Regions from separate parts of the Viridibacillus sp. NPDC093762 genome, predicted to be linked through region 2. Evidence: a T-box and tRNA genes for the amino acid it is inferred to sense, from the RefSeq annotation. Region 2 holds a T-box; the other holds one or more tRNA genes.
What was found. A T-box is a leader RNA that pairs with one kind of tRNA and senses whether it is charged. The one in region 2 lies ahead of argS (arginine--tRNA ligase), so its partner is inferred to be a tRNA-Arg.
Positions count from the first base shown of each region.

Region 1: it has a tRNA-Arg gene. The T-box ahead of argS (arginine--tRNA ligase) is inferred to sense a tRNA for this amino acid. The anticodon was not compared.

Region 1 covers NZ_JBNNUK010000003.1:102,059-111,831, reverse strand. The annotation lists gene sdhA (succinate dehydrogenase flavoprotein subunit) at 1-454, shown strand, start outside; gene sdhB (succinate dehydrogenase iron-sulfur subunit) at 457-1,233, shown strand; gene ACQKM9_RS06015 (acyl-CoA thioesterase) at 1,396-1,839, shown strand; gene ACQKM9_RS06010 (helix-turn-helix domain-containing protein) at 1,915-2,136, shown strand; gene ACQKM9_RS06005 (MarR family winged helix-turn-helix transcriptional regulator) at 2,212-2,670, shown strand; gene racE (glutamate racemase) at 2,681-3,481, shown strand; gene rph (ribonuclease PH) at 3,570-4,331, shown strand; gene ACQKM9_RS05990 (XTP/dITP diphosphatase) at 4,328-4,930, shown strand; gene ACQKM9_RS05985 (metallophosphoesterase) at 4,934-5,446, shown strand; tRNA gene ACQKM9_RS05980 (tRNA-Arg) at 5,518-5,591, shown strand; gene ACQKM9_RS05975 (hypothetical protein) at 5,923-6,192, shown strand; gene ACQKM9_RS05970 (SET domain-containing protein) at 6,591-6,968, shown strand; gene ACQKM9_RS05965 (cold-shock protein) at 7,547-7,750, shown strand; gene ACQKM9_RS05960 (NupC/NupG family nucleoside CNT transporter) at 8,605-9,773, shown strand, end outside.
Region 2 covers NZ_JBNNUK010000019.1:26,824-39,409, reverse strand. The annotation lists partial or broken gene ACQKM9_RS17990 (GrpB family protein) at 213-731, shown strand; gene ACQKM9_RS17985 (GNAT family N-acetyltransferase) at 741-1,310, shown strand; gene ACQKM9_RS17980 (MFS transporter) at 1,599-2,882, opposite strand; T-box leader at 3,915-4,131, shown strand; gene argS (arginine--tRNA ligase) at 4,238-5,920, shown strand; gene ACQKM9_RS17970 (HAD family hydrolase) at 5,951-6,601, shown strand; gene ACQKM9_RS17965 (hypothetical protein) at 6,673-7,176, opposite strand; gene ACQKM9_RS17960 (phosphotransferase family protein) at 8,165-9,049, shown strand; gene ACQKM9_RS17955 (MFS transporter) at 9,205-10,443, shown strand; gene ACQKM9_RS17950 (NUDIX hydrolase) at 11,046-11,519, shown strand; gene ACQKM9_RS17945 (protein kinase) at 11,580-12,173, shown strand; gene ACQKM9_RS17940 (GNAT family acetyltransferase) at 12,222-12,586, shown strand, end outside.

The DNA.
Region 1 (9,773 bases), on a different contig from region 2:
ATGGGATGATACATTGAAATTAGATGGTAACGAAAATGCTTATTTACTTCACAAAGAACTTGGTGAATGGATGACAGCAAACGCTACTGTTGTACGTTACAATGATAAATTAAGAGCAACAGACAATAAAATCATGGAATTACAAGAACGTTATAACAACATCAACATTAACGATACTGCTAAATGGAGTAACCAAGGTGTACAATTCACTCGTCAGTTGAAAAACATGATGGCTCTTGCTCGTGTTATTACTTTAGGTGCGTTAAATCGTGATGAAAGTCGTGGAGCACACTATAAACCAGACTTCCCAGAACGTGATGATGAAAACTTCTTGAAAACGACTATCGCGGAATTCACACCTTCTACTGAGCCTAAACTAAGCTACGAAGAAGTTGATGTTTCGTTAATTCCACCACGTAAACGTGACTATTCTGCAAAGAAAGGGGATAAATAATCATGGGACAAGCAGTTGAAACGAAATATATTACTGTAGAGATTGAACGTCAAGATACAACGGATTCACAACCATATTGGGAAAAATTCAACGTACCTTACCGTCATGGTATGAACGTAATTTCTATATTAATGGAAATTCAACGTAATCCAGTAACTGCTGATGGTAAAAATACATCTCCAGTTTCATGGGACATGAACTGCCTTGAAGAAGTTTGTGGAGCATGTTCAATGGTTATTAACGGTCGTCCTCGTCAATCATGTTCAGCGTTAGTTGACCAACTAGAACAACCTATTAAATTACAACCAATGAGCACTTTCCCTGTCGTTCGTGACCTACAAATCGACCGTAGCCGCATGTTCGATTCACTTAAAAAAGTGAAAGCATGGGTTCCAATCGATGGTTCTTATGATCTTGGTGAAGGTCCACGTATGCCAGAACGCAAACGTGAATGGGCTTATGAATTATCTAAATGTATGACTTGTGGTGTTTGTCTTGAAGCATGTCCTAACGTGAATACTCATTCTGATTTCATGGGACCAGCTCCACTTTCACAAGTACGTTTATTTAATGCTCACCCAACAGGTGCAATGAACAAAGACGAACGTCTAGCTGCAATCATGGGCGAAGGCGGTCTTGCTAACTGTGGTAACTCTCAAAACTGTGTAGTTGCATGTCCAAAAGGTATTCCTTTGACTACTTCTATCGCATCTTTGAACCGTGCTACTACAGTACAAATGTTTAAAAACTTCTTTGGTTCTGACCATATGGTTGACTAATCTATTATTGAAAAGTAACAGATTAGAAACTTTTAAAACAGCTTCACACTTTTGTGTGAAGCTGTTTTTGTGTTATTTATAGAATATTTGTGCGTGTTTGTTATTGGCAGTTTCTGTTATAATTAAATGAATAACTGTTCATTTTTCAAAGGGGGAAATACCATGCAATCATCATACATTAGTAATATGGGAGAATGGAAAAAGGGGTTTTCATTTTCAGTACCTGTGCAAGTAAGGTTTTCAGAGACTGATATGTTTGGACATATGAATAATACAGTACCAATCACATATTTTGAATATGCAAGAATCGAATTTTTAAAGTATCTTGGTTTTATGGGGAAATGGATGCAAGAAGATGAAGAAGCTATTCCTGTTGTGGCAGATATTCAATGTGATTATGTGAGGCAAGTGTACTTTGAGGAGAAATTGAATATTTTCGTTAAAATAGATAATATTGGTAACTCATCATTGGATCTACATTATTTAGCAATCAATAATAAGGAAGAGATGTGCTTTACAGGACGCGGAACCATTGTGCAAATGAACCGTCAAACTGGTAAGTCTATAAGATGGAATGAATCACAATTACAAAGTGTTCAAGTTTAAAATTTGAATAGCCGTCACCGCTTTGCTACTTCCGACATACGCTACATGGAAGAGGGGATTGGAGGGCCGCGTGTGATGAGTCATTCACATCATCGTTCATTGTTAACAAAGCGTGAACGGGAAATTTTTCAATTACTTGTAAAAGACTTTTCGACAAAGGAAATAGCCACACAACTTCACATCAGTGAAAAAACTGTGCGCAATCATATTTCCAATACTATCCAGAAACTCGGTGTGTCAGGCCGTGCACAAGCGATGATAGAGCTTCTTCGTCTAGGAGAATTGTCTTTAGGATGATTGTGCTCTTGCCATTTTCGTCAAAACACTTCACAATATAGGGATAAGTAATCCTTTTGAGGAGTGAAGGTTCACATGACAAATCAAGATCCAAAGTCCACACATGATGCTGAACAAGTAGCATTTTTGGAAAAAGAGCTTCGACATATTTCGGCATTAATTAAGCAGAAGGGTCGAGAGATATTAAGTAACTATACAATTACACCTCCGCAATTCATTGCGTTACAATGGCTTCATGAGATTGGTGACATGACAATTGGAGATTTATCAAATAAAATGTATTTAGCGTTTAGCACGACGACTGATTTAGTCGATCGCATGGAAAAAAATGCGCTTGTTAAACGTATACGTGACAATGAGGATCGTCGAGTTGTTCGAATCCATCTATTAGAAGAAGGCGAACGTATAATTGAAGAAGTGATTGTAAAACGTCAAAAATACTTAAACGACATCGTAACAGATTTTAGTGAAACAGAAGTACTAGAATTTTCAAGATTATTACACAAACTATATAACGAAATGAACCAGGATTGAGGCGGTTAACGTGAATGCTCCCATCGGAGTGATTGATTCAGGTGTTGGTGGACTAACCGTTGTAAAAGAAATGCTACGATTACTACCGAACGAATCCATATATTATATTGGTGATACAGCAAGATGCCCGTATGGACCACGTTCACAAGAACAAGTGAGAACCTTTACATGGCAAATGGCGGACGCATTGTCGAAAATGAATATTAAAATGCTTGTCATTGCTTGCAACACCGCAACTGCAGTTGCTTTAGAAAGCTTGCAAAAGAAATGTCCTTTCCCGGTTATCGGTGTTATTAACGCAGGTGCTAGAGCGGCGATTAAAGCGACGAAAAGCCATGACATTGTAGTCCTTGGTACAGAGGGTACAGTGAAGAGTGGTGCGTATGATGAGGCGCTCTATTCACTTTCGTCATCTAGTAGAGTAACATCACTAGCTTGCCCGTCATTTGTTCCTTTAGTGGAAAGTGGCGAGTACGAAGGGGAATTTGCTGACCAGTTAGTAAAAGAAAGTTTACAACCATTACATCAAACAAGTTTTGATACGGTTATTTTAGGCTGTACACATTATCCACTTATTCAGCGGAATATTGAACAGACTGTAGGTGAACACGTTAAAGTTGTGTCTTCGGCAGAAGAAACAGCTAAGGACGTCAAAGATCTACTGAGTTATCATCATTTAGCAAGAATGGAACAATTAGCACCCGAGCACCGCTTCTTTACGACGGGCTCGGTGCCGATGTTCCAATTAATTGCGAACAAATGGTTACCACTTCAAAAGATACAAGTGAAAAGAATTACTTTAAAAAAGTAATAGCGTAAATAATCATTAGTAAAAGCCCGAAATGATGGACATTTCGGGGTTTTACTATGAATAAAAACAACTTAAATGGAGGTATATCATGACAAGAAATGATGAACGTGAAAAAGACGAGCTAAGACCGATTCAAATGGACAAGGACTATTTAATGCACCCAGAAGGTTCTGTTTTAATAACAGTGGGGAATACGAAAGTCATTTGTAACGCAACGATTGAAGAAAAAGTACCACCATTTATGCGCGGAGAAGGAAAAGGTTGGGTAACAGCAGAGTATTCAATGTTACCAAGAGCAACTGAATCACGAACTCGTCGCGAAGCATCAGCAGGTAAAATCGGCGGTCGTACAATGGAAATCCAACGTTTAATTGGACGAGCTTTACGCGCAGTTGTAGATTTAGAAAAACTTGGAGAAAGAACGATTTGGATCGACTGCGATGTCATTCAAGCAGATGGAGGCACGCGTACAGCTTCTATTACAGGTGCGTTTGTAGCAATGGCAGATGCAGTGGCGAAACTTCAAGACGCGGGTAAAATTACGCACTACCCATTAAAAGACTTCCTAGCAGCAACAAGTGTAGGTATCGCAGCAGAAGAGGGAGCTATTTTAGATTTAAATTACCTTGAAGACTCAGCAGCAGAAGTGGATATGAATATTGTTCAAACAGGTAAAGGACAATTTGTGGAGCTACAAGGTACTGGTGAAGAATCTACATTCACTCGTGAACAATTGAATGAGCTTTTAGCATTAGGCGAATTAGGTGTTCAACAATTAATCAATGCTCAAAAAGAAGTGTTAGGTGAAGTAGCACTACGCATTGAACGTAATATGGAGGCGATAAAATGAAACAAGTCGTAATCGCAACGAAAAATAAAGGAAAAGCGAAGGATTTTGAAGCGATTTTTGGTCCTTTAGACTTTGAAGTCGTAACATTATTTGATGTAGCACCTGATTTAGAAATCGAAGAAACAGGAACGACTTTCGCAGAGAACGCCATTCTAAAAGCAGAAACAGTAGCTAACTTGCTTGGTGAAATTGTCATTGCTGATGATAGTGGCCTACAAATAGATGCATTAAACGGTGAACCAGGTGTTTACTCAGCACGTTATGCAGGCGATCATGATGATGAGGCAAATATGCAAAAAGCATTAAAAAACCTTGAAGGCGTAAAAGAAGAAGATCGTACTGCACGTTTTTGTTGTGCTCTGGCTATTGCGGGACCAAATCAAGAAACAACAACTGTTTTTGGTACTTGCGAAGGCTTGATATTAACAGAAAAACGCGGTACAAATGGTTTCGGTTATGATCCAATCTTCTTTGTTCCACAACTTAACAAAGCTATGGCAGAGCTAACACCTGCTGAAAAAGGAGCCATTTCCCACCGAGGTAATGCCATTCGCCTATTAGCGGGTCAATTGCCAACTTGGGTATCAGAAGTGGAGTGATAAATGATGAGAATTCTAGTAATGAGTGACACCCACAATGACGCTGCCGTTATAGAACAAGTCGTTTCGAATGTTCAGAATATCGATGCCGTGTTCCATTGCGGCGATAGCGAACTATCTTTTAATGCTGATGAATTACGTAATATGTACAAAGTAAGAGGGAATTGCGATCATGATAAACAATTTCCTGAAGACGTTATTGAAAAAATAGATGGGCAAAAAATATATATGACACACGGCCATTTATACAACGTCAAACTGACTCTATTACCACTTTCATATCGTGCGGCAGAAGTAGGTGCTAACCTCGTGTTATTTGGCCACTCACACGTGCTAGGGGCAGAGTTAATAGATGATACACTGTTTGTTAACCCAGGAAGCCTTCGCATGCCTAGAGGACGTAAAGAGAAGAGCTACGCAATCATCGATTTTGACGGTACACAGTGGCAAGTCACATTCAAAACAGAAACAAATGAAATCATTACACAAGAGAATTTTTCTATATTAAAAAAATAATGTTGACACTTTCAAATATCTGATATATACTAAGTATTGTCTTTCCCGTTGGAACGCGGGATTGCACATTTGTCTCAGTAGCTCAGCTGGATAGAGCAGCGCCCTTCTAAGGCGTCGGTCGGGGGTTCGAATCCCTCCTGGGACGTAATAAATATTCGCTGTGTACATTGGTATAACAGTGTCTATAAAAATTAGGGATTAGGTCAGGGCTTCGGTCATTGAATCTCAATCCCTTTTTTGTTACCTCAATATTTTACGTATACTAACGAGAGTATATTCCGATTTATGTGAATAAATTAGGAGTTTATAACTGAAGTCGTTAGACGCTTCTTTAGGTTAGATTCATTTGAAAAGAGCCAAGCACATTTTTTAATATGTTCATTGCTAAATGAAAATAGGGTATACTTTTATAGTCCTATGATTTGCAGATAAAGTAGGAACTTAAAATTAATTGAAAGTTTTATTGGAGGTTTATTATGAATTACATAATCAGTAACAAACAAGTATTTGAACAGGCACAGCTACGACCGGTTTCAGACGTTTCATTTAGTGAAGAAGAACTTCAAAATGGTATGAAGTTAGCTGTCTCTAAAGTTGATGAGACCCTATCTTTATATTTAGTAGATGTAGACGGGCAGAAGAAGTTCGATGTCCGTTGGGATGATTCGTCCGAACTTTTCAACGGCTGGTACTCTGCTTGGGATAATTTCTCTTGGTGCCTAAATATAGTTAATAGTCAAAAATAATCGGCCATCTGTTCATATTTACTACCTATAAATAATTAAGAAAGAGGTGAGGGATTACCTATAATACAGTAATCCTTCTCCTCTTCTTTTTCATTGTTCCCCACCAGTATTTTTGAAATCTATTCGGACATGAAGAACCAGTAACAACATTGAGCTATGCGCCAGTCTCAATAGAACGAAAGGTCGCGATTCCCAAGTATTGAAAATTTATTAAAAATGGTTTTGTTTAAATGTCTAGAAAATCCTTGTTGCACTAAAACATACATACTCTCAATCGATCTGTGACGAAAAAGATGTTTAATTTATAATAAAGTCGTATAAAAGTAAATAAAAAGAGCTCAATATTCAAATTAATGTTACAGTTAGAAAGAATAATTTAAAAGTGAGTAGGCGAAAACATGATAGAAGTAAAAACATCTCCATTAAGTGATGGAGAATTCAATAGAGGGGTATTTGCTACATGCGATATCCAAAAAGGAGAGCTATTACATGAGGCACCTGTAATTTCTTATCCAAACGAACAGCATCAATACATTGAGCAAACTATACTCGCTGATTACGCTTTTGAGTATGGGATAGGACAATCTGCTATCCTTCTTGGTTATGGAATGTTGTTTAATCATTCTTATGAACCTAATGCAACGTATGAGATCAATTTTAAAAATCATACATTTGATTTCTTTGCTTATACAGATATAAAAGCGGGAGATGAAATTCTAATCAATTATAATGGCGACGTTGATGACAAAGATCAACTGTGGTTTAATGAGGAATAAAAAGTTGTAGTGACGATTATTAACGATGCGACTTCCGAGATGAACCAACTTTATACTTTAGAAATGTAGAAAACCAATTTTTAAAAACATCTTTAATAACCATCTATCAATGTAACTGATAGATGGTTATTGTGTTTTAGGAACAAAATGAACTAACTTTAATGATTATCTTCAAACTAACTGCCATTTTACTTAAGTACATATCCCCACAAACTCTTATAATTTGCGTGTTTTTAGATAAAAGTTGTTCTTCTTGATTGATTGGAAAATTAAGTAGTTTATGACAGTGAAACATAGATAAAACATACTGTTATCAAGGGGGGCTTGGTGCTGGAGTAACTTCAGAATTTAACTTATTAACTAAAGACATACTATTGATGGTTAATAAGATTGCTTTTGCACTAGACAAATATGATTTTATATTATATAATAAATGTAATAAAATCGATTGCAAGAATACAACTAATTCACATATTACAAAGAGTAATCGTGTATTTTTTGATACTTTTTGTAATATGTGAATTTTTTCTTCTGAAGAAATATGATATTATTTAATACAATTAATGGAGGTCATTTAAATGACACAACAAGGTACAGTAAAATGGTTTAACGCAGAAAAAGGTTTTGGTTTCATCGAAGTAGAAGGCGGAAACGACGTATTCGCTCACTTCTCAGCTATCCAAGGTGAAGGTTTCAAATCACTTGAAGAAGGTCAAAAAGTTGAATTCTCAGTAGAAGATGGTCAACGTGGACCACAAGCTACAAACATCGTAAAACTTTAATTTTAATGATGTAAACATAAAAAAGAGGCATTCTTTCATTAGGATGCCTCTTTTCTGTGTGAAGTTTATCATATTGTACTGTAGATACTGCTATTGATATCCCCTTCAACGATATAGCTTTTGTGATCAAATAGAGATAGTTGCTTTTAATTAGTAAAATAAGGGGCAAAATTGAATTTTACTATTTTTTTTGTTATTTATGGATGTGTGATATCCCTATTCTATTGCGACTAGGTTGGATATGCAGTAAGTCTATCTAATGAAGAAATTGAGTGTTTTTATTATGAAGCAGTTGAATTCAAATGTTTGAAGCTTTAATAGTTGATAAAATGAAATCAATTGAAATATCAGCATCACATATTTTATGTGATGCTTTTTTGTTTATTTAAAAAAATTCCAATATCTACATTTGATTTTTTGAGAATATACAGATTTTAAGGATATAAAGATTCACTTTTTGTGTAGAGGAAATATGGGGAAGAAAAATTTTGGTATTATTTACATCGTGTATTTTGCAACCAATTTCTAGTAAAAAAAAATTAATGATACGATTAATTGTTATGTTGAAATAATTATAACTTTACCTTGATAGGTACTGACTAACGTGAAATCAATGGAATATTACAATATTAGGTATACATAAAGCGAAAATTCCAAAAAATAAATTTATATTTAGTGAATATTTATTTTCTAAGTATAGTGTTATAATGCTGAAGGAGATACTTTACATATCAGATTTATTTTGATAATATTCGTAGTGGAAAATTCGAAGATAATGACTTAAATTGATTTATTTCATTTAGATTTAGTTCTCATTTCAACTAAAATAATTTCAAATATGTAGGAGGATAAATATGAACTTTGTTTTTTTAGTTACAGGTTTGCTGTTCGTATTTGTATTGGGTTATATATTCAGTTATAACCGTAAAAACATACGGATACGTCCAATTGCTATGATGATAATAGCACAGTTAGTGCTAAGTTACTTTATTCTTAACACAACTATTGGTTTGAGTATCATTAGTGCTATATCAAAACTATTTGATACATTAATGGGCTATGGTGTTGAAGGTGTAAACTTTGTATTTGGTGGAATGGAAAATGAGCCAGGAGCAGTATTTTTCTTAAACGTATTGCTACCGATTGTTTTCATCTCTGTCCTTATTGGAATATTAAATTTCATTAAGGTACTCCCAGTCTTTATCAAATATGTAGGTATGGGTATGAGTAAATTAAATGGTATGGGTAAGTTAGAAAACTATGTAGCTGTATCATCTGCTTTGTTTGGACAATCAGAGGTTTTCTTAACTACAAAAGAGCAGTTAAATAAGATTTCTAAACGACGTTTATACACGTTGTGTACTTCTGCGATGAGTGCTGTAAGCGTTTCCGTAATTGGCGCATACATGACAATGTTAGAACCTAAATACGTTGTTGTAGGGATTATTATCAACATTTTCTCAGCATTGATTGTTGCGAATTTATTGAATCCATATGAGTTAAAACCAGAAGAAGATTATACAGTAATCAACGATGAAGCTGATCATAAAGAAAAAGAATCTTTCTTCCAAATGATTAGTGAAGCCATCATGGATGGTTTTAAAGTAGCGGTTATTGTTGGCGCTATGTTGATTGGATTTATTGCTTTAATGGCAATGATTAATAATCTATTTGATATAATATTCCATATTTCATTCCAAGAAATCCTTGGGTATGTGTTTGCTCCAATCGCTTTCATCATGGGTGTTCCTTGGTCTGAAGCTGTTGCAGCAGGTGGTATTATGGCAACTAAACTTGTAACGAACGAGTTCGTAGCGATTCTAAGTTTCCAAGATATTGCTGCAAACGTATCGGCTAAAACTGAAGCGATTGTATCTGTATTCTTAATAAGTTTCGCAAACTTTAGTTCAATCGGAATTATTACAGGTGCTGTTAAAGCCCTAAATGATAAACGAGGATCAGAAGTTGCATCATTTGGTCTGAAATTACTCTTCGGATCAACGCTTGCATCTATCCTATCTGC
Region 2 (12,586 bases):
GGTATGATAGCGAGTTTATTTATTTGGGGTATGCAGTTTATTCCTGAGAATGGAATTACACTTATGTTTATTGTGTTGGGGATTTTGATACTGTTCATTTATACTAGTGTTTATAAGTTAACGCAATTAGATAGATAGTTTAAAGAAGTATGCTACGATTATAATAGACTGAATATATTGAATTTAAAGGGATGTCGAAATAGAGGTGAAAAATGAGAAAGGTTGAAGTGGTAGAATACGATCAAGAATGGGTTGCATTATTCTACAAAGAACAAAAGATAATTAGGGATATTTTCAATGATGAGATTTATGATATCTTTCATATTGGTAGTACATCAGTTGAAAATCTTCTTGCGAAGCCTGTAATTGATATAATGCCAGTAGTTTATCACATTGACCTGGTTGATCAATTTAAAGAGAAATTAGAAGAAATAGGTTATGTAGCTAAAAGGGAGAATGGACTCCCAGGATGACGTTATTTTACAAAAGGTGGTGACAATCGCACACACCATCTCCACTTTTATGAATTAGGACATACGGGTATTACTAGACATCTAGCTTTCCGCGATTATTTAAGAAGCCATCCTGATGAAGCGACAAAATATGGTCGAATAAAGCAAGCAAATGCATCACAATATCCATTTAATATGGAGGCATATATACAAGGGAAATCGACTTTTGCTAGTGAAATAGAACAAAAAGCGTTACGTTGGTATGAAAACTTGAAATGAGGTGATAGGATGAAAATAGAGGATATCTACAGCAAGCTACCTATTTTAGAAACAGATCGATTAATTTTAAGGAAAATCTCACTTGATGACCTTTATGATATGCATACATATTGTTCGAATGAGGAAGTTGCACGATACTGTACTTGGGTTAAGCATAAAAGTTTAGAGGATACAGAAGAGTTTGTGCGATTTATATTAAACAAATACGAGTTAGATCAATATGCTCTTTGGGGGATTGAAGATAAAGAGACAGGTACATTAATTGGGACAATAGATTTCGTATCTTGGCAGCCACAACAACAAATAGCTGAAATCGGTTATGCAATTTCACAAGTGTATTGGGGAAAAGGCATTGTTACTGAAGCAGCCAAAGCAGTAATTGCTTTTGGTTTTGAAGAAATGGATTTAGTTCGAATCCAAGCGAAATGTTTAACTGAGAATGTAGGTTCTGCTCGGGTTATGGAGAAAGTCGGCATGTCTTATGAAGGGTTAATTCGAAAAGGGCTATTTGTGAAAGGTACCCATCAAGATTTAAAAATGTATTCTATTTTGAGAGAAGAGTATGAGCAGATGATTTGAAAACCTTTCTGTAAATCTATATGAAAAGTTAAACTTAATTGTTACATAAAAAAACACTTCCAAGTTGTCTTGGTTTTATATAACCAATGTTGCAACTTAGAAGTGCTCAATAAGGTCTATTTATTCTCTCTATTTGTTTCAGAAGAGTTTGAAACGGAGTGAATAGAAAGTAAGTTATTGATTTCAAATTCGTTAGTAAGGTTGATGAAAAGGTGTAGTAAACAATCCATCAAGAAAAAATAATTTAAAGGGAAGAATTCACTTATGTGTTAAGGGAGATAAAAGTGATTATTTCCAATGACCTGCTTGTACTAGTTTCTTTTTACCGATAAATGCCATAATAATTAATAATACATTAATAACTAACATGAAGGCAATTGCGTAAAGTACTATAGTGTAGCTACCAGTTAATTGGAACACATATCCGTAACCAGGTAATGCAACGATACCTGCAACTGCTAAACCGATAACTGCAGAAGCGTAAATTTGACCGTATTCTTTGTTACCAAAGATAGCTGTAGTTAATAGCGGTCCTAATGTTCCAAGTGATGCAACAACAAATCCATAAATACCAATTGCTAAAGAGAACATCGTAGAATTATCAGGAACAGTTAATAGAATTGCGATTGGGACTAAACCTAATAACATCGCGAAGATAGCTGTATTTTTTGCACCAATTTTATCACTTAAAATACCGAATGCTAATGCACCAATCAGTACACCCATTTGCCAGAAGCCCATTGCACCACCAGCAAATTTAACGTCATAGCCTAAGCCCATTGCAAAAGGAGCAACGTGTTGACCAAAACTACTAATAGCAGTAATAAAGAAGAAGAATAATAATAATGCATAGAATGCACTTGATTTTTTAGCGATTGCTGCTGAAATACCGGTGTTTGTATTAGATTCAACTTTAACTTTAACTGAAGAAGGACCTTCGTTTTTATTAATTTCAACTTCTAAACCTAATGGTTGTAAACCTTTTTGTTTAGGAGACATTCTAATTGTTAATAATACGATAGGCACAACGATGGCTATAACAATTCCACCTAAGATGAAGTAAGTCGTTCTCCAACCTTCACTTGCTATTAAGTTACCAGCCATAGGTTGTAGGATAGCTCCGAAAATACCACCAGATGCAACCATGATACCAATTGCTAAACCGTTATGTTTTTTAAACCAGTTGTTGATTAATACTGGCCCTGCGATTTGAGTGACAAAAATTGAACCGATTGACATTGGGATACAGAATAAGTACCAACCCCAAACAGAATTCATTAAACCAAACATTGCAAAAGAACCCGCTTGTAAAATAATTGCTGTTACTAAAATTGTTCTAATATCATACTTAGCAATGATCTTACCAGCTAATGGTAAGAAAATCATTGTTACTATAGAAGAAATACTAAAGTAAAGTGTTAGACTTCCCATTCCAATACCTAAATCTTCAGTTACTGGAGTTAAAAACAATCCACCTGCAGTCATGATTCCGCCTTTAGCCAAACCGACCATAATAGATAAACCTAATAATAACCACCATGCGTAGTGGATTTTTTTCTTATTTGTGCTCACGTATTGTACCTCTTTTTCTTGTTTTTTAACCTATATACTTCCCATATCAGACTGCTTATTTGGCAAAATACCTGAGCTTGTCTAATTTTACTCTCTATTCCCCAAAATCTCTTTAATGAGATTTATAGAAAGCGTTAAAATAAAATACCCTTTAATTATTTTCATGACCTAATTGTCTTCGTAAAAAAATTTATAAGGACCCAAAATGATTATGTAGTTTTGAGTACTTCTTGACCAATTAATTTTTACTGTGATTTGAAACTCTATTACTCATGAACGTAAATACCTAGTTCTACCTCCTGCACCGTTTTAAACATGGTAACTTTTTGACCCCAATTTACTTTACGTCTCAATAGTATACGATTAAAATATTTGTGTCAATAATATGAATTTCTTAGTTTTAAGGAAAAATAGACTTGTATTTTTTAGGAGTTTGTATGAGACCATCATTTATTCCACAGAATTTATTGTTAATATATTAATGGTTGATATTATGACTAGATTATATATTGGTTAACTAAATTGATGAGTATGTGGAAAATGTAAGAAAGTTATTTTCGAAGTTGAGAGAAGGTGAGGTTTATTCTGCTTTAAGTTGAAGTTCAGATCAACTTGAATTATTGAAGTCCAAATACTTGTTATTTATATAAGAAAGAACGTAATAAATAATAGTTTTATAGATTATATAAGCAGGAAGGTGTTATACAAAAAGTTTTAGCAAATAGACGTAATTGAACTGCCTAATGCTAATCATGAATGGAAATTGTTTGAAACAGTTATTTAGAATGAATGATTATTAAAGCGGAAAAAATTGTGGGAAACGAGTGTGTTTTTTTTATAGTTTTATAATAAAGTACTATGACTAAGTACTAATTGTAAATTCTATGACAATCAGTTGAATTTTTTATTAAAATTTTGATTTATACCATAAATTCCCTCGAAAATTCCATGTAAAAATAAATTAAATGTTATATTTTTTCTCAAACATTGACTTATTTGCAAATTAAATATACCATATTAACAATTTAATAAAAAAATTCTGTGAAAAAGAGAGTAGTTTATGGGGAAATGTCAAGCGAGTTAGGGATGGTGGGAGCCTAATACATGGAGCATGAATGAAGCGCACTTTGGAGAAACTTTTTGAACTAGCAGTAGAAAAGATCGGGGAATCACCTCGTTAACAATGGAAAGTGGTCACATATTGTGGCAACTAGAGTGGTACCACGGGATCTATGCTCTCGTCTCTTGTTTTGAGACGGGGGCTTTTTTTATTGCTTTCTGTACCATTACTGCAGGTAAACAATTGGAATTTGTTTGGAATGAACAATGATTTTATTATTTGAGGGGGAAATAGAATGGAAGACAAACAATTGATAATCAATACATTATTTGAAGCAGTAGATGGTCAATTAGCAAAGAGTGATATTGAACAAACAATTGAAAAGCCAAAGTATGCACATTTAGGGGATTATGCTTTTCCTTGCTTTGCATTAGCGAAAATTTTCCGCAAATCACCAACCATAATAGCTAAAGAAATAAGTGGAAAAGTGAACAATGACATTATTGAAAAGGTTGAAGCTGTTGTTGGATATGTGAATATTTTTCTAAAGCAATCGGAAATCTCGAAAGGGGTATTATCTAGCATAGTTTCCTCTCAATCTGCATACGGACAACAAAAACTTGGAGAAGGTCAAACGATTACGATAGATTTTTCATCCCCTAATATTGCAAAGCCTTTTTCGATGGGGCATTTACGGTCAACAGTTATCGGTAATGCAGTAGCTAATATTGCAGAGAAAAATGGCTATGAAGTAGTACGCATCAATCATTTAGGAGATTGGGGTACTCAATTTGGCAAACTGATTGTCGCTTATCATTTATGGGGAAATAAAGAGCTGATTGAGCAGTCTCCAGTTCGTGAATTGTTGAAGATATATGTCAAATTTCACGAAGTAGCAGATCAAGATGACTCATTAAATGATCAAGCACGTGCAGCATTTAAAAAGTTAGAGCAAGGTGATGAAGAAGCACTGCAATTATGGCAATGGTTTAGAGAAGCATCGCTAAAGGAATTTGAACAGGTCTATACATTACTTGGCATACGTTTCGATTCGTTTGCGGGCGAAGCATTTTATAATGATAAAATGGAAAGAGTTGTTGAATTATTAACTAAACAGGGACTACTTGAAGAATCGGCCGGGGCGATGGTTGTAAATTTAGAAAATATGCCGCCATGTTTGATTAAGAAAACGGATGGCACAACGTTATATGCGACGCGAGATTTAGCCGCAGCCCTATATAGAAATGAAACCTATAGTTCAACAAAATCATTTTACGTCGTAGGAAATGAACAATCTCTACATTTTAAACAGTTATTTAACGTACTAGCGAAAATGGGATATGGTTGGGCAAAAGAGTTACAACACATCCCATTTGGCATGATGTTAAAAGACGGGAAGAAAATGTCTACTCGTAAGGGGAAAGTGGTTTTACTTGAAGAAGTATTAAATGAGGCTATTCAATTAGCAGGCAAGAATATTGATGAAAAAAATCCACACCTGAAGCAAAAAGAAGAGATAGCGAAAGTGGTAGGAACAGGAGCAGTAATCTTCCACGATTTAAAAAATCATCGTATGAATGATATTGAGTTTTCGCTAGAAGAAATGTTGAATTTTGAAGGGGAGACAGGTCCTTATGTGCAATATACATATGCACGGATTTGCTCACTTTTACGAAAAGGTCAATATAGTAATGAAGTCAGCCAATTTGAGGGGTTATCTGATGAGGCTTGGCCAGTTGTCATCTCACTAAAAGGTTTCCCAGAAGTGGTGGCAAAAGCGCTTGAACTTGCGGACCCTTCGCAAATTGCCAAGTATTTAATCGAACTTTCAAGAGCATTTAATAAGTATTATGCCCACACAAGAATACTAGAAGACAAAGCTACAATGCAGGTGAAACTAACATTATGCGCTTGTGTTGCTATCGTGATTAAAGAAGGATTGCGTTTATTAGGAATCCAGGCACCAGAAGAGATGTAGCTAATACTAATATTCAGAGGTGAGGAATGAATGAATTACCAATATATATTATTTGATTTAGATGGAACATTAACGGATCCAAAAGTCGGAATTACTAAAAGTGTCGCATATGCTTTAGAAAAGATGAATATTGAAGTAGTGGATTACTCAAAATTAGATTTATTCATTGGACCCCCTTTACAAGAATATTTTCAGGCTTATTACGATTTAAATGACCAACAAGTAAATCAAGCAATCGAATATTATCGTGAAAGATTTCAACAACACGGCTTATATGAAAATGAAGTCTATTCTGGAATCGAAACACTACTTGAAACTTTAAAGAATAAAGGGAAAACACTAGCTGTTGCCACATCTAAGCCAACTATCTTTGCTGAGAAAATTTTGCAGCATTTTAAACTCGATCAATATTTTGAAGTAATAGTAGGAAGTAATTTAGATGGTACAAGAATTGCAAAGGCTGCTGTAATTCATGAAGTACTTTTACAACTATCTTCTCCAGATAAAAGTGAAGTCATTATGATTGGTGACCGTAAACATGATCTAATAGGGGCGAAGAAGGAAGGCATAGCTAATATCGGTGTCCTTTATGGCTACGGTAGTAAAGAGGAATTGGCATTAGAAGAACCAACTTATATTGTAAGTAATATAGAAGAACTAGACTCAATATTAATTAATTAATTAACATATTTAATACATCAAAACGCTTGGATAGTCTTCCAAGCGTTTTCGTGTGTTTATAAGACAACTAACTATTCATAACCACCAGTAGCTTCTGGGAGTTTTTTATATTCAACTTTGCTTTGAACTATATTTCGTATGTAATTTCGTAAATCAATCAGTTTATTTTCATCAGTGGCTTTGTCACAATATGCTCCAGAAATATATGGTGTAATTGTTTCACCATTAATAGTGATTTTCCATTCATCTTCACTATAAGGCTCTGTCATACACGCAGTTTTAGGGACTAATTCTTTCATGTTTATTATATTGATGTCTTTCATTTTCTCATAAACCTTGGCCTTTTCTTCTACTGTAAGAGGCAGATTTATTGTTGTTGTTCCATCAGCTACTAAATCCTTAGTAACCTTACCTTCAAAAGTATTAATTTCATTCTTTTTACCAACACCGAATTTAACTGAAAAACCAAAATCACTTGGCATTTCTTCAGGCATAATATCTTTTGGATCTTTATTTAATCCACATCCTGATAAGAACAATGAAAAAATAAATAGCATAAACTTTCCTGGCTTCACTTAATCCCTCCTCATCAACCTTTAATGAATTATGCTTGTCATTACATTGAAATATGAGTATTAATAAATCTTATAATTAAGATTCTACAGACATTCAAGAATACCTTTCAAATTGGGGCGTTCTATTAATGATGTCTGTTTAATAAATAGTAAAACAGATAGATTAGAGATATAAAAAAATTCCATATTAATACAAATCGACCGAAAAGAACAAACTATCATATATTAAATAAGAAAGTCAAAGTTGAAAAGATAACATTGTGGATGGTTCTCGAGTAGAGCCAAAAAGAGCGTGAGTAGAGCTAAAGAGAGTACGAGTAGCGCCAAAGCTCGTGAGTAGCGCTAAAGAAATCCCGAGTAGAGCCAAAGAGCCCGTGAGTAGCGCTAAAGAAATCCCGAGTAGAGCCAAAGAGCCCACGAGTAGAGCTAAAGAACCGGCGAGTAGCGCTAAAGCCCGTGAGCAGCGCTAAAGAAATCCCGAGTAGAGCCAAAGAGCCCGTGAGCAGCGCTAAAGAAATCCCGAGTAGAGCCAAAGAGCCCACGAGCAGCGCTAAAGAACCGGCGAGTAGCGCCAAAGCTCGTGAGTAGCGCTAAAGAAATCCCGAGTAGAGCCAAAGAGCCCACGAGTAGAGCTAAAGAGAGTATGAGTAGCGCCAAAGCCCATGAGTAGCGCTAAAGAAATCCTGAGTAGAGCCAAAGAGCCCACGAGTAGCGCTAAAGAAATCTCGAGTAGAGCCAAAGAGCCCATGAGCAGCGCTAAAGAGAGTATGAGTAGCGCCAAAGAACCCGTGAGTAGAGCCAAAGAGCCCGTGAGCAGCGCCAAAGAATCAGCGAGTAACGCTAAAAAAACCCACGAGCAGCGCCAATATTTCCACTCAAAAATGATCCATTCCAATACTTAAACCAACTGAGATATAATGTATATGAATCTAAATATTGTTTAAATTTATATATTTCATAACTGTACTTAATACAAAAGGAGGATTTTATGCAGAGCACACAATTACAAACTGTAATGGAGCATTTTAAATTAAGTGTCAAATCCATAGAAAATGTACCGGAGTCTTTTAGTTCAGAGGTGTATAAGCTCGGTCTGACAAACAATGAGAATGTGTATATTAAAATTCCTTTTACAAAAGATAAACTGTTCCGTGAATATACGATTCTAAAAAAGCTAGAATCAGATTTACCTGTTCCTCGTGTTTTAGATTATTGGGTAGGTGATGAAGCGGATAGTGGAGCTTTGCTACTTTCAGAGATAAAGGGTATTCCATGTACAAGCAAAGTTGACGCTAGGCTTGCTTATCAAATCGGCCTAACTCATGCAAAATTTCATGAAGTGAGTTTCCAAAGTTATGGGTATGAAGAACAAAATGGCTTTCAATATCTTGAGAAAAATGACTGGAGATTGTATATAAAAAATCTATTTAATCAGTACTTAGTTCAATGTGGGGAACTCTTACCTATTGAGCTCATTGAAAAAAGTGAAAATAAATTTAACGAGCTATTCAAAGCTTTACCCCAACCAGATGGTCCTTGCTTAGTACATCTAGATTTTCGTCCAGGCAATATATTAATCAACGACACAGGAGTAGCCGGAATCATTGACTTCGAAAGTGCAAGAGCGGGTTCTACAGAAATAGATTTCACTAAAATAAATAGAGATATTTGGAGCAACCACCCTGGAACTCGTGATGCTTATATGCAAGGGTATGAGAGTATCCGTCCAATCATTAATTTAGACAAAATACTTCCGTTCTATTCCTTATTAGATGCTATTGGATCAATTGCTTGGTGTAGTAGGAGAGGGATAGTGAAACATAAGGATTTTTATGATGAAAGTGTCAATATCTTAAAGAATTCGATGGCGTAATTATTTTAAATCACTACAATAATTTTCAGTCAATTGGATGAGCTGAAATTCGAACTTATGATTGAATTTGAAATTGGAGATTTCCATTATAGTGAAAGTACTAAATAGCTGGGGAGTTTTGGATTTAACTCACTGGATAAAAGGGGTACTTTAATATGGGAAATTTATATAATGATTCTCGTTTTCGGTTGATTATTTTTGCTAATATCGCCTCTTCAATTGGCTCAGGTATTACGATGATCGCTATACCTTGGATGTTGGTGTCTAGTAATAATGGCAATACAGTGTTTGGTTACATATCAATATGCATGACAAGTATTAACTTTCTAATTACGCCATTTATAGGAAACCTAGTCGACAAGATGAATCGAAAGAAAATACTATTAATTAGTGAATTTGTATGCTTTTTATTATTAATGCTTTTCACATTAATAGGATTTATCGGTTTACCATATGAGGTATGGCATTACACGATTATTTATATGATAGGAAGTTTATATTACACTATCTTTTTTCCTACTATGTTTGCTTTAAATCAAGAAATTTTTAATAAGGATCAATACAAAGCTTTAAACGGTACGATGGAAGTTCAGAGCCAGCTTTCGAGTATGATTGCGGGAGCTTTAGCTAGCATTTTATTGTTGAAATGGGATTTGCACTATATTTTGTTACTGGATGTCCTTTCATATGCTGCAGCTATCTACTTTTATATGAAACTTCCTTATATGAGGAAAGCAATAGATGAAACAGGGGAAAAGGATAAAACAAGAGTTAGTGAAGGATTAAGATATATGATGTTTCGGCCAACTATGTTCCTGTTTTTAATATTCTCTATAATGCCCTTTATCGGTGTGATGGTCACGAACTATTTGTTCCCGGTTTATTTAAGGGAAGTATTAAAGGCTTCAGCAAGTGCCTATGGGATTGAAAGTATGATTTATGCTTTTGGCGCAATTATTGCTGGGATGTTTGTACCAATTCTCGCGAGAAAAATAGGAAATGAAAAGACAATCATTTTCAGTGTTATTACTTATACCATTGCTATATCATTGATTGTTCTTGTGGATCTCCCCGTGTATTTAATGCTTATGTTTTTTATCGCAATAGGAAATAGTGGAGCAAGGGTTGCTAGAAACTCTTTCTTAATGGACCAAATTCCTAATGAAATTATTGGAAGGGTGGATGGTTTATTCCGCTCAATTGGGTTATTATTTAGGATCGTCTTGCTTGCTCTATTTACTCAGATGATATCTTCAGATTTAATATTATATTGTTTTATTATTCTTAGTGGGCTATTAATAGTAGCTTCTGGGTTCGTGATTCTTTCTTGGAAAAAGGGCTTAGAATTAAAAGGGGATCGGGAGATATTGTTGAACAAAGGAGAAACAACCTAATAAAGTGGGATATTGCTTGAAGACATATACCGATACAAAAAATGATAGAAAGAAAATCATAAAAGTTGTTTGTTAATAGTTGGTATTATTAGTTACGGGATATACTGGGCATTCTGTTAACCATATGATTATTATGAATAAAAATGTAAATTGAAGAGCACCTTCACAGGGTAACTTTATTTTTAAAACGACTATCTTGTGTGTTGATAAAAGATATTTATATTTAAAATGTAGTATTTCATATAGTAGAACAAAAACAGTTGCAAACTTTGTAACTGTTTTTTGAATTAAGGAAAATAGATTTTATAAGACGCATTAGGGGTCTCATCAAAGACTATTAACTAATATCTTTCTCAGGATATGGCTGTTTTTACTATTTCTATGGTTAAAAAATTATTATTTAAATTTTTACATATATCTATCTAATTAACTAAATATTAGGTTAAAATAAAGTAAGTATACTTAAAAGTGATTACGAAAAAATAAAGAACTTATAGGTCAATCGATAGGAGTTGTTGGCTAAAACTACGGACTATTGATTTAGTAATTATCACGAAGATTAAAAAAGAGTTAAGGATAATTAAACATGGAGGTGATTTCAATTGGGGTATGAACCACCAAAACAGACTATTTCGGTTTCAGCCTTAGTAAGGAACGAGAGAGATGAAGTATTATTACTTAGAACTCATTGGCGTTCGGATACGTGGGAAATGCCAGGTGGGAATGTTGAAGTAGGGGAGCCATTAGATTTGGCAGTTTATAGAGAATTTTTTGAAGAGACTGGCATTGAAATACGTCCTATAGGCATAACAGGTGTCTACTTTAATGCTACAAAGCATGTTTTATCTGTTGTTTTTAAAGCAGAGTATGTTAGCGGAGAAATTAAAATTCAACCAGAAGAAATTAAAGAAGCCAAATATATTCAATTAAACGAATCTAATATTGATCGATATATAACCCGCCCACAACAAAAAACTCGCACTCTAGATGCAATGAGAGCCAAATCTTTTGTCCCGTATGAAACATGGGAAGTAAATCCGGAATATAACTTATTATCAAGGTTATATAACGAATAATAGACTTAAATGTTGAGCATAAATTATCTCGAATTTCAACGGACAGCGAGGACTGATTAAATGGTAAACAGGATAATTTCAAATTGGCAACCCTATTGTATTGAAGAAAACTGTATTGGCATCGGGTCAACAAGGAAAGTATACCGCGTTGATGAGTTTGTCATAAAAGTACATTTACATCCGATAGGGTACAAACAATCATTGAATGAGATTGAAATATATGAATATATGAAAGCTCGAAACGCTGTAGATTTATTAGCGGAAATGGTTTATGTCAATGAGGATATTTGTATACAACGTTATCACGAAAATTTAGAGTTAAAAAACAATCAGACATATGAGTTAAACGTAGTTGAAGATAATAGAATGTCCCCGAGATTGAGAGAGTTATTAAGAGAGCTCGATCAAAGGTTTGATAGTTTTGATTTAAAAGATAGCAGTAACTTTGGTTTAAACGCTGAAGGGAAACTAGTATTAATTGATTTTGGCATGACAAAAAGCTTGTATGAAACGGAATGGGTACCATTGGCTGAAGCAGGCGAGCTACCGCAAATCTATTTTGAGAAATGCCGAGCTTGTGGGATTGAAAAGGAACTACGCATGTATGGCCAAGCAGATAAAGATAAACGTTGTTATGCTTGTGGGAAGCAGTAGTTACACTAAACATTAAATTGAAATGAGCGGATTCATTTGGAATTCAACATGAAAAAGTACACTGGTAATCAGTTAGACGAAGTGAAAGATTTGATGAAATATAGCTATGAGGAGCCCTTTGTTTTACATATTGTAGAACAACTCAAATATGAGTTTGCTTATATGGCATATGAAGAACAGAATCTTGTAGGGTTAATTGTTACTTGGAAAAGTAAATTGCATCCGTATTGCCTGTATTTTCGAGTGTATAGTAACCCGTACACTTCTCAAAATTCTCAAAAAGTGGTGCTTCAATTGTTGCAATATGTTAAGCGAAATGAGGTGTTGGAGCTTCCTTTGCAAACATCGTTATGGGAATCGTCTAAGAAGCAAATGGAGCTATATGAACAACTGGATATGAAAATTATTCGGAA